DNA from 3 places in the Peribacillus sp. FSL E2-0218 genome. Region 3 is predicted to be linked to each of the others. Evidence: riboswitches for the same ligand, from Rfam matches in the RefSeq annotation. Region 3 holds a riboswitch; each other region holds the start of a gene.
The links. Region 3 has a riboswitch for cyclic di-GMP ahead of MHI53_RS23635 (anti-repressor SinI family protein). Riboswitches for the same ligand answer to the same signal wherever they lie in the genome.

Region 1: it holds a riboswitch for cyclic di-GMP, as region 3 does, so the genes downstream of both, MHI53_RS03115 (methyl-accepting chemotaxis protein) here and MHI53_RS23635 (anti-repressor SinI family protein) in region 3, are expected to answer to the same signal.
Region 2: it holds a riboswitch for cyclic di-GMP, as region 3 does, so the genes downstream of both, galE (UDP-glucose 4-epimerase GalE) here and MHI53_RS23635 (anti-repressor SinI family protein) in region 3, are expected to answer to the same signal.

The regions. Positions count from the first base shown of each region.
Region 1 is NZ_CP150304.1:653,539-657,755, reverse strand. Features, by position in the region: gene MHI53_RS03135 (amino acid ABC transporter ATP-binding protein) at 1-172, opposite strand, end outside; gene MHI53_RS03130 (amino acid ABC transporter permease) at 169-813, opposite strand; gene MHI53_RS03125 (transporter substrate-binding domain-containing protein) at 872-1,648, opposite strand; gene MHI53_RS03120 (hypothetical protein) at 1,864-2,103, shown strand; cyclic di-GMP riboswitch class II at 2,219-2,300, shown strand; gene MHI53_RS03115 (methyl-accepting chemotaxis protein) at 2,358-3,896, shown strand; gene MHI53_RS03110 (hypothetical protein) at 3,992-4,217, opposite strand, start outside.
Region 2 is NZ_CP150304.1:3,431,562-3,435,778, forward strand. Features, by position in the region: gene MHI53_RS16550 (VanZ family protein) at 1-62, opposite strand, end outside; gene MHI53_RS16555 (hypothetical protein) at 59-187, opposite strand; gene MHI53_RS16560 (hypothetical protein) at 403-540, opposite strand; gene galE (UDP-glucose 4-epimerase GalE) at 1,438-2,448, opposite strand; cyclic di-GMP riboswitch class I at 2,757-2,838, opposite strand; gene MHI53_RS16570 (ABC transporter ATP-binding protein) at 3,239-4,217, opposite strand, start outside.
Region 3 is NZ_CP150304.1:4,873,867-4,878,083, forward strand. Features, by position in the region: gene secA (preprotein translocase subunit SecA) at 1-886, opposite strand, end outside; gene MHI53_RS23630 (helix-turn-helix domain-containing protein) at 1,282-1,605, shown strand; gene MHI53_RS23635 (anti-repressor SinI family protein) at 1,737-1,868, opposite strand; cyclic di-GMP riboswitch class I at 1,908-1,993, opposite strand; gene MHI53_RS23640 (hypothetical protein) at 2,147-2,344, opposite strand; gene raiA (ribosome-associated translation inhibitor RaiA) at 2,595-3,152, opposite strand; gene MHI53_RS23650 (flagellar protein FliT) at 3,406-3,747, opposite strand; gene fliS (flagellar export chaperone FliS) at 3,747-4,148, opposite strand; gene MHI53_RS23660 (flagellar hook-associated protein 2) at 4,173-4,217, opposite strand, start outside.

The DNA of each region.
Region 1 (4,217 bases), 960 kb from region 3:
CGCCAGTAACCTCCTCAAGAAGGTTCAGGCAACGCAAAAACGTACTTTTCCCTGATCCAGAAGGGCCTATTACACAAATAACTTCCTTTTCCTGCACTTCTGCATTAATATCCTTTAAGACCTCTACAGCTCCAAAAGATTTTCTTAGGTTTTTTACGGTAATGATGCTCATCGCACTTGAACCCTCCTTTCAATGAAATTGGCAATTAGGGTTATCACATAAATGATGATGAAATAAATCACACCGACAACCAGCCAAATCTTGAATGCCTCAAACGTTGCCGAAGCTTGAATCTGGCCTTGCTGGGTTAAATCGGCAATCCCGATGACGGACAATAGGGAAGTATCTTTTAAGCTAATGATCGATTGGTTCGTAATCGTAGGAAGCATCCTCCTAAAGGCTTGCGGCAGCACGACATAGCGCATCGTTTGGGTTCCAGTGAACCCGATTGACCTTGCCGCTTCCGTTTGGCCTTTATCAATGGATTGTATCCCCGCTCTTATTATTTCAGCAAAATATGCTCCTGCATTGATTGCAACGGTGATTATTCCCGCTGTCGTACTGTTCAATGAGATGAGATTCAGTGAATTCACTCCGAAATATATAAAGAATAGCTGCACGATGAACGGCGTCCCTCGTATCGCATCCACATAAACCTTTGCAATCCAGTTCAAGATCTTGATAGGGGCAAGTCGCAGCAGGGCCACTACTAAACCAATCAAAAAACCTAGGATAATGGCAATCACAAAGATGTAAAGCGTCACCTGAAGTCCTTTTACTAACATAGGCAAAGCCGCAACAATTATATCCATTCCTTTCACCCCTTCGAAAAAGAAAGCGCGCCTCAGGCGCGCTTATTGAGCCTTTAATCTATTCACCAAGATACGTTTTTATGATTTCATCATATTTGCCGTCTTTTTTCAGATTGGCAAGACCCGCATCTATTTTCTTCAATAGATCCTGGTTTTCGCCTTTCAATACAGCAATTCCATACTGATCCCCATTCAAGCGCTCACCTACGGTTTTCAAGCCAAGGTCTTTTTGGGCAATGGCATACGAGATTACCGGATAATCTTCGATAAGTGCATCGGCATTGCCATTCGACACTTCCTGGAACATCGCTGGAGAGTCATTGAACTGAACCACTTTAATCTTTAATTTACCAGCATTATCCTGTGCGTATTTGGCACCAGTTGTCCCTTTTTTGACCGCTACCGTCTTCCCCTTAAGGTCAGCAACCGATTTAGTGGACTTATTATCCTTCGTAACGACGACAGTCAAACCTGCATCGAAATATGGCGTCGAGAAATCAACAACCTTTTTTCTATCTTCGGTAATGCTCATGCCTGCAATGGCCACATCAAGCTGGTTTGCTTGCATCGCTGGAATGATCCCGCCGAAATCCATCGGAGATAACTTGATTTTAAAATTCTGGTCTTTCGCAATTGCATTGATTAAATCAATATCAATGCCTTTATATTCGTTTCCTTCTTTGAATTCAAACGGCGGATATGTCGTATCCACGCCCACTTTATATACTTTTTCATTTTTCTTTTCGTCACCAGCATCTTTCCCATCATTGCTCCCACATGCCGAGATAAAGATAGTCAAAATCAAAAACAAACTAAGTAAACCAAGTTTCTTCATTGAAATCACTCCAATTCTTTGATTATGCGTGATAATAAATAATTCTCCCTATAATATAGCATAAGAATAAAGTATTATAATATGAATTTTTAGAATAAATATTATTTTCTCCAAATAATATTTTTCGTGTTTTTCTTAACTCTTCTAAAAAATAGGAATATTAAAACTAAAAAGTGGCACATATGGCAAAAACGTTATAAAAAGGAGATATTTCAATGAGCGGAATAGATAAAAGAAATAAATTATTGGAAGAACCCTTCACTTATATCCTCACAAAGAAAGCAACCATGATCATTTATTTCAATAAGAAGCAAATCATGGTCGTAAAGGATAAACAAGCCGAGCGCCTGATAAAAAAAATTAAAAACTGTGAACACAGCATATTGGAGGTTCAATTGCTTCTCGCCAAGATTACGGGTAACTTTAAACACGGGAATGAGAAGCATTCGAAATAAAACAAAATGGGGAATCGGGTTCACAAGGTATTGAAGCATTCTCCCAGGACACCTTCTATTTTTTACCAGGTTTTAAACCGTCAAGATTTCTAAATCCGAACCGATATAGTTATTATCTAAATCCTGAGACTTTGAAGAACTATCCGTATATGGGCGCTTGGATGGTTTGGAGTCAGTAGCGCAACCGGCCAATTAAACGTTATGTTTAGTTGGCTTTTTTTATCTGGATTATTAACTGATTGAGGAGTCTGACCATGAATAAATTCAAAGGGAATTATTTAATGCTGATGTTTAGTGCAGGAACGGTTTTAATGGGGATTTTCATTCACTTCTTGCACAGGTACACGGGGTTTTTACAGGACTATCTCATGATGCGGGGAATTGCTGAACTTCCTTCTTACCTGGAATTTTCGCTTGTCCTATTGTTTATGCTGCCTATCTTATTCTTCCTTATCGCAACCATCTTCTATAAGAAAAATAGAAATCATCCGTTGCTGCCTTGGTCCATCACGCTCTGCCTCACCTTTTCCTCGATATCCATGATAGCTGGGGGAAATGGTTTGGTTGAGTATCATTTTTCAATTTTTATGGTCATCGCTTTAATCGCTTTCTTCGATTCCATCCAGCTTGTCCTGTTGAGCACGATGATTTTTGCCTTGCAACATCTGGTAGGTTACTTCTTATTTCCGGAGCTGCTTTGCGGAACATCCAATTATGCCTTTTCGCTTCTGCTGGTACACGCAGTCTTTCTAATTTTGACTAGCGGGGCAACGATCGTCCTGCTTTTGCATAAAAAATCGATGAAAAGAAACCTATGGGAGCAAAACCGCAAAATCGAGCAAAAAACAACGGAGCTGCTTACGGCATTGGATATAATGTCACAAGAAATGCTGCTTGTCTCATCGGAGATAAAAGGAACGAGTCAGGAAACCAATAGTGCCTCAGCTCAAATTAATGCCAATATCCAGGACATGTCTGTAAAAACGGAACGCAAATTGGACCTGTCGGAATCCAATATGCTGAAGCTGAAGGGCATGGAAGAACAGGTCCTCAACCTTACAAAGCGTACGCATGAGGTTGCCGAAAACTCCAATTCCACCAGCACTCATGTGGATACCGGCCAGCAGCTGATGAAGAAACTTCATATTCAGTTAAAGTTAGTCACTGAACATGTATCCGGTTTGGCAGGTACGATTCATCGATTTAAACAGCGAATACAAGAAATCGAGCAATTCACCATCATGATTAACCGTATTTCCGATCAGACTAATCTTTTAGCCCTTAATGCTTCCATAGAGGCAGCACGTGCGGGAGATGCAGGAAAAGGATTTGCAGTCGTTGCGGAAGAAGTCAGGAATCTCGCTAACCAGTCAGATCTATCTGCCCAGGAAATTGTCCGTGTGGTCAGTAAAATCCAAGACGAAACGGAATTGATCCAGAAGCAAGTAGAACATTCCATCATGGATGTAGAACAAGGAGCGAAGATTGCTCATGAATCCCAGCTGGTATTCGGATCGATTTATTCTTCCAACGAAGGTGTGAACCAGCTATTGCGTCTCTATGAATCAAGCATAAATCAACTAACAGAGACGAACAGGAACATTCATGAAGTATTTGGGTCCATCCTGCATGATTCACAGGAATCTCGTGCCGCAAACCAGCAGATTGAGACTTCTACAAGTGAACAAGCTTTCTTGATGGTATCTTTGATGAAGCAATCTCTTCATCTGGAGGGTCAGGCAAAACAAGTGGCGGAGTTGGTTGTCAATCTAAACCAAAAAGCGCCATCTTAAACGATGTAACCCGCATTTCAAAGATTGCGGGTTTTCGTCATGTTCCAGCTGAATGGAGTTGCCCGTCAACATACTCTTACACTTCCATTCTTCCATCAAAAAAATGACTCCAAAGCTGTGCCGGAGTCATTCGGATTATTAGCGATATTCTTTAACCATTGCCGTAACCTCCGGCTTTCAAGCCCTTCTTCCCCATCCATGCTTTGCCACAACTGAATGCCAAAATTCGCTTCTCCACCTTCCAACACACCCATTTTAACGAAGCGGTCGGTACCACTTGGCATAATTTCCTCTGCCAATTGGATGATGAATAGGAACCAT
Region 2 (4,217 bases), 1.4 Mb from region 3:
AAGAAAATCACCATCGCCCAAAGCACGAACAGGATGGGGAATAGGTATTTTTGGATTATCAACGATCAGAATCCTCGATGATTGCACTTAATTTTCCCTTAAGCTCCTCCACCAGCTCCGTTATGGTAATATCCTCGCCAAACTCCCCTTTTGCGTATGTATCCTTTAAGATTTCTAAAAATTCCATTCCAAACTCCCACTCCCATATAGTCGAGCCGCCGTCTCCTACTGTTTCCCCATTCCTATTATTGAAATATAAGGAATATAGCTCATTTATTTGATAATCACATATTTGGTGGGTTATGGCAAGTTAAATTACTGTAAATATTCCATTATTAACTATTTCCTCTAGTATATTCAAAACAAAAAAAGGACCGATTCCTCAGCCCCAACATTCCCCAATTATGATTGACCTAGAAAATAAGTCATGACTGAAATTAAAACCAACATAATAGCAACATAAGACCCGATAAACAGCTTCTTTCTTCTCTGTTTCTTTTCATAAACTTCCTCGAACGTAATGAATTTGTTTTTTGTCATCAAATAATCTCCTTTAATTTTGATGGCAGCTAACTGACATCGCCCTCCGCGAAGTCCCTTTGCTTAATCTATATATATAGTATCGGCACACGGCGAAAAAATTTTAAGGTATTATTACCTATTTTTTTTGGATAAGTAAAATTTCATAAAACAGTTTGTTAATATACTTTTCATTAATTCAATACAAACTATAGAAATTTCTATATTACTTATTCCATCTGTAATTAATCCTAAAAATCTATTATTGGTATGTAATAAAAGAAATGGATGTTTAAATGATTTATTTTATTTCTGATATTTAGGAGGTATACGAAGAATCTAACTGGTTTTGAGGAAAAGGAGACTTACTTTGAACCATTTTATATGCCTAAGAATAAAATTCAAACAACATAAACCAAATAATTTATGAGAAAAAGCTAAAAAGTATTTTCACCCATCCAAAAAACGATAACCATAAAGGTATACTTAAAAGCGTTCCCCAAATCATTCCCAAAACAACATTTCTGACATCAATCATAATAATTATCCCTCATTTATTTTAGGATTTTTATTTTTATTGGTTCCCTGTTGTTCCGTTTGTAAACGTGTTATTGTGAAAGTACATCTCAGATTTAATTTCTCTTTCTCTACTCTTTTTTGTAAGCGATTTCATTTTATTGTTTTATTTATTACTTTTTCTTAAATAATTATATTACCTTTTAAAATTGTTTCAATATATCAGAAACCTATAAGGATCACTTATTATAGATTTCTGATAGACCAAGAGAAAAATTCACCATTATTTAAATTATTCAACTTGAAATCATGCTTACAGTAGATTAGCATCTAAAATAAATTCAAGTATGAAATATTTTATACAATAAATATTTTTCTCTTAGTATGTTAAGTTTTATAATCTTAATTATATCCGTTTGGGTTTTGAGTTTGCCATTTCCACGAGTCTGTACACATATCTTTTAAATCCTTCTCTGCACGCCAGCTTAAGACTTTTTCTGCTTTAGTAGGATTTGCGTAACAACTTCCTATATCGCCAGGGCGTCTATCTACAAATTGAAAAGGTATTTCTTTTTTATTTATTGAGCTAAATGTATTAATAAGGTCCATAACACTATAACCTCTACCTGTTCCAAGGTTGAATGCTTCAATTCCATTATTTTTTTCAAGGTATTCAAGTGCTTTTAAATGCCCTTTTACCAAGTCCGTGACATGGATGAAATCCCTGACACCAGTACCGTCATGAGTGTTATAATCATTTCCGAAAATAGATAGTTTTTCCCTTTTTCCAATTGCAACCTGTGTTACATATGGCATTAAATTATTTGGTATTCCATTCGGATTTTCCCCAATGCTTCCACTTTCATGAGCACCTATTGGATTAAAATAACGTAATAATGCTATTCTCCAAGTGGAATCTGAAATATGTAAATCTCTTAATATTTCTTCAATCATTAATTTTGTACGCCCATATGGGTTAGTTGCCGACAAAGGAAAAGATTCATCAATCGGGACGCTATCCGGGTGACCGTATACAGTAGCAGATGAACTAAAGACGAGTTTCTTAACATCGTGCTTTGCCATCAGTTCACACAAATTAATTGTGCCTGCTATATTATTATGATAATACATTAATGGGACTTCAACAGATTCCCCTACCGCTTTGAGCCCAGCAAAGTGCATTACTGCTTCAAAGCTATGATTTTCAAAAATAGTATTTAACTCATCACGTTCTAATAAATCGCACTTATAAAAAATGAAGTTCTTTCCTGTTAATTCCTTCACCCGATTTAATGATTCAAGATTGCTATTTGACAGGTTGTCCACTATTACAATATCATAACCTGTTTTTAAAAGTTCTATCGCTGCGTGACTTCCTATATAGCCCGCCCCTCCAGTTACCAGTATTGACACTTTAAAATTCCTCACTTCGATTTAGAATAAACTAACATGTATTTATCTAACTTAACATTAGGCGCAGTCTTAATATAACAACTCATTAATAAAAATAAATCTATAAAAAAAGATTGTATATAGTACAATAAATCCATTTTAAAAACAATAGCCTGTTATAAATTTACTTCCTCCTTATCTAGAAATCTGCAATCTCTAAGAAATTCTCTTACTTCTTCAATAGATAACCCTGCATTTTTAGCCTCTAGAATTAAATTAACCCATTCCTCAAGTTCATTGTTAGCTTCGATAACAAATTCCACCCAACTTGCGGTAACTCAGCCGTCTTAGCAGAGCCTTAGACCTGTAATTTTGCGTCCATACTTTTCAATAGGTTTGCCTTTCTCTTATTTTTACTTTCTTAATTTAACTATTTAATACCAACACTAATCTATTATACCTATTAGATAACCACGCTTTATTAATACTTTTGTAATATTAATTATATACCTAAAAGCATAATAATAGTCCAAAATACTATTCGTTTTTTTTCGTCATTTTTCCTCAAATAACGACATTTTTTTATAAAATACTAGATAAATAAGCCTTCGTTATAAAATTTTCATCCAAAATAGAGAGTTAATCAGCTATAATTTGCTCATTTTACTATTTCAAAAAAATATTTTTCACACTAATTAATTTTACTTATTATCTAGTAATTCAATAATCCCACCTAAAAAAAGCCAGTATCACAATCCATTTTTATGGCTGTGCCCTGACTTTCCTTTCATTTTATATATGTTTTTAAACCTTATACACTGGATTCCATTTGAATGCCTAATAAATGGCTGAACATTCCTCTCTTTTCCTTCGCTAACTGGTTATATTCACCCACCTGTATAATTTCTCCCTGATCCATAACAAGCACTTGATCTGCATGTCGTATCGTTGATAAGCGATGGGCTATTACGATAATCGTCATTTTTCCTTTTAATTTTTCTATAGCGAATTGAATCTTCGCTTCGTTCTCTGTATCCAATGCACTTGTTGCTTCATCCAAAACAAGGATGGCCGGTTTGCGTAAAATCGCTCGGGCTAACACCAAGCGCTGCCTTTCTCCTCCCGATAGTCGGATACCTCGATCACCGATAAGTGTATCTAGACCTTGCGGGAGCTTACTGACAAAATCGGCAGCTGCCGCGAATTCTAAAGACTCCCATATTAATACATCACTTGCGTCAGGGTCAATGAGCAGCAAATTTTCCCGTATCGTTGCATTAAAGAGAAAAGGATCTTGAGGTATATAACTAATCGATCTCCGATGCGATAATAGACGGTCATTAGTAAGGGGAATATCATCTATTCTGACTTCTCCCCTAATAGGTTGATTCAACCCCATTAATATATCTATTAAGGTGCTTTTTCCGGCACCAGATCGTCCTACAATAGCCGTCATACGGTTAGAAGGAATGTGGATGTTTATATTTTTAAGGGCATAGGTGCTCTCATTTTGATCATAACTAAAATAAACATTACGGCAATCCAATCCTTGTTTAATATCAATCGGCAAAATATTTTTATAATCGGATTCATATAATTCTCTCGCATCCCTACATTCATTTTGTAAATCCGACAAAGCTTTAAAAGATGGAAGCGTAGTTCCTATTTGTTCTAAGTTGGATTGTATGCTTGTAAATCTTGGCCATAGCCTAGAAAAAATGACCATTATCAGCATTAACTGTGCTGGCTGGGCCATGAACATCTTTATCGATATAAAAACAAAAATGGCA
Region 3 (4,217 bases):
CCTTCAACGCCTGATTGATATGATGATTCAAAGTAACGTGGGTGATATCGAATAAATTATCGATATTGAACGCTTTTTCGGCTCTGTTCATGCCTTCTTCCGTCAGCTGTACACCCTTTGTCTTTTCATCATACGTATAATCCTTTTCTTTTTGCAGCGTTTTGACAAACGCATTGGCCTGGATATAAAGCTGGGCCGATTTTTGTGCCGAACCGGAAATGATCAACGGCGTTCTCGCCTCATCAATCAAAATGGAATCGACTTCATCGATTACAGCAAAATGCAAGGGCCGCTGGACCATTTGTTCTTTATATAACACCATGTTGTCACGCAGGTAATCGAAGCCTAACTCATTATTCGTGCTATAGGTAACATCGGCATTATACGCCTCTTGTTTTTCCTCTTTTGAATGGCTGTTCAGGTTCAAACCGACGGTCAAACCAAGGAAGTCAAACAATACCCCCATCTCGGAGGCATCACGGTGGGCCAAGTATTCATTGACTGTAACGACATGGACGCCCTTACCAGTAAGCGCGTTTAAATAAACCGGCATGGTCGATGTCAATGTTTTACCTTCCCCTGTCTTCATTTCCGAGATATTGCCGTCATGAAGTGAGGCCCCACCCATGATTTGAACACGGTAAGGATATAAGCCAAGGGCACGCTTCGCTCCTTCACGGGCAACAGCAAAAGCCTCGACGAGCAGATCATCGACGGTCTCCCCGTTTTGGTAGCGCTCTTTGAACTCGCCCGTTTTGGCACGAAGCTGCTCATCCGATAATGCGGCCGTCTCATCAGCCAGCGATTCGACTTGGTCAGCAATCTTTTCCAGACGTTTAATTTCTCGCTTATTCGGATCAAAAACTTTATTTAATATATTAAGCATTCAATAACGCTCCTCTATTATGGTAATGATCGTTCCATGACAAAATTCATATAAGTAAGAAGAAATGCATCTTCTGTTATTCCTAATCCACGCTTAATTTTACCACTTCTATCCTAGAGGTACAACTTCATGTCACTTCCATGCCTATTGATCCGAATTCAATTCTTGCGAAAAACAATGGATAAATCATGAGTAAAACTGTTAAAATAGATGGAAGTATAAATAATTCATGGAATCTCCCCACTATTCCAAAAAGCAAATGTGAATGATCCATAACCTTCCATCATTTGATGCTGCCAAGGTAATCCAACCAGATTTCATGTTTGAATTTTTTTAAAGGTGGGCTACTAACATTTTAAGTAGAAGATAAATAGAACATGTTTCGAGGTGGTATTATGATTGGTGAACGTGTAAAAAAACTGCGTGAAGAAAAAAAGATGTCGATGACTGAACTCGCCGACAAAGCCGGTGTGGCAAAGTCTTACTTAAGTTCGCTAGAGCGTAACTTGCAAACGAACCCTTCCATTCAATTTCTCGAAAAAATCTCCGCCGTGCTGAACATTCCTGTTGATGCCCTCCTTTACGATGCACCAAACAAGGAAACCTTGGACAATGACTGGATGAAAATCGTGGAGGAAGCCATGAATTCCGGCGTGTCGAAACAACAATTCAGGGAATTCATCGAATTCAATAAATGGAGAAAAGACAAAGAAGAGTAGAAGTTTAATAGTCTACCTACATAATCCTGGAGTAAACAGCTTGAAAATGCTGGACTTACAGAAATCCAATACGAATAATCACCCCTATAAACAGCCAGGTCAGCCTCTGTTTATAGGGGTGTGTTTGGTAATTAGCTTCGCTCGCTCTCCTCTAGTGGAACCTCAAGGCATTTCCGTTCAAAAAAAGCACTAATTTCCTCTTTTTTAAAACCTAAGCTCCGTGCTTCTGATATTAAATCCACCCATTCTTGATCGATTTCCATTTTAGCCACCTCTTCTACCTCCTAAAATACCTTTGTATTTCAGGCAGACCAGCCATCTTAGTCGAGCGGACCTTAGACCTGTGCCTTTGCGCCCTTATCTTTCAATAAGTTTGCCTTTGTCATGGTACTAATTACCAAATACATTGCTTATAAACATATTATATCGGATACTTGCATCACATATTGTTATATTATGTCGCCAAACTAACAAAATGCAAAAAAATTTATCCGACAAAATATTACAATATTTAGAAAATTCAATAACCGCTTCCCTTTTATCATTTTCTCCTTTTTACGTAATAGTAAATCGTGCTTTTCCCATTCAGTTTATGCTGCAGGTTCACCCTCTCCACCACTAGTGGATCCAAGGCTTTTTGCACAGTCAGGTCGTCACCGCAGGTCGGGCAAAGCCACTCTCCATAGTCTGCACTGCTAAAAGAAGACCGATTGCATTTATGGCAATTCTTTTGATACAAAATATCCAGCCCCTTTGCACCTTAATCAAATCGTTTGTTATAAATTACACTATGTTCTTTTTAAAGAACTAACAACTTGAGTATAGTACAAAGGGAAGATTCAATAGAATAGGTAATATTAACTATTTATCTTATTAAAGAACACAAATTGTTCTTTATAAAAAACCATCCAGAGCCTGACCGCAATCTTGTAGCATGCAAAAAAGCACAACCCAAATGCTGGGCTGTGCTTTAGTTCATAGATTAAGATTTAGCTAGGTTCAATCAAACCGTAGCGACCATCTTTACGACGGTATACCACGTTCGTTGTGTTAGTATCCGCATTCGTGTAAACGAAGAAGCTGTGACCAAGCATATTCATTTGCAAAATCGCTTCTTCACTGTCCATCGGCTTCAAATCGAAGCGCTTATTGCGGACCACTTCAACATCATTATCATCTTCGAATTCATCTACCACTTCGTCAACGTCCGTGTTGAAAGCGAATGCTTCCGGAGTCGTTGATAAGTTGTTTCTGAATTTACGATTGACCTTCGTTTTATGTTTACGAATTTGGCGTTCAAGCTTGTCATTGATCAAATCGATGGCAGCATACATATCCGCATTTTCCTCTTCAGCACGAAGAACCAAATTCTGCATAGGAATCGTCACTTCGACCTTGGATGTATTATTGTTAACTTTCAAATTAACTAACACATTTGCATCAGGTGTATTGTTAAAATATCGTTCTAACTTGCCAATTTTCTTTTCGACGTATTCTCGAATTGCTGGAGTTACCTCAATGTTTTCACCGCGTACGTTGTAATTCATAAAGTGAGTCCTCCTTAAATTAAGACTATAACAGTTAGATTCTACAATACCCCTCCGGTTCCCTTTGGAAACATATCATGAAATATGTCGAAATTATGAAACAATTGTCGGAAGGTTTGGAAAGGGTTGATGTATACCCTACATTCATTATAACAAATGCCTGGCGATAAAGAAAAATTTAAGCTTTAATTATTTACAGAAAATTTAAATAAATGTAACATAATAGCCGTTTGGAAACCAAACGGCTGGGTTATCATTTTCTTTTATCGTAAAACATGCCATCGATTGATAGACTTTCATATGGGTTCATATATTTATTGGAGGAATTTTTCTTTTTGTTTATTTCCTGGATGTCCCGTTGTATTTCCTGCTTTTGAAGCTTCAGCAAGCTGTCTACCTGTTGATTGAGCAGCATCGTCCTGCGGCCTACCTGTTGTTCAGCAGCAGTGAAGGGCGGCTTGATTTGGGCAATGACTTCATCCCGCCGATCAATCAGCTCGGTGATCCTTTCTATTTTATCCTCACGTTCTGCAATCATCCGATCCTCCAGAACGGCAAGTAATTCGGCAGTCAAGTCGTGAAAAGCCTGAATCATTACACTTGCCCGCCTTGGCTGAATTGTTTTTTGCGGTTGATCTGAATGACTTCCTTCCACGTATTACGGAAATCAGTGACGAGTCCTTCCACCTCGTCCAAGGCAGCAACATCATTTTTCATATTCGCCTCTATCAGACGGCGATTCATGAAATCATACAGACTCATCATTTCCTTCGACACCTCGACATCCATGTTCAGCGTCACCATCAATTCGTGGATGATGTTTTGCGCCTTGATGATGTTGGTATTCTTCGCTTCGATATTTCCTGCTTCAATCGCCTTCCGCCCAAGCATGATGAACTTCAGGCAGCCATTGTATAGCATTAATGTCAGCTCTCCCGGGGACGCTGTATTGACCGAATTTTGTTGATACGACTGATAGGGATTATTAATCGCCATATTTATCTTCCTCTCCCGATTGCCTTAACTAAAATAAGATGCTAACGATGAACTTTGGCTATTTGCCTT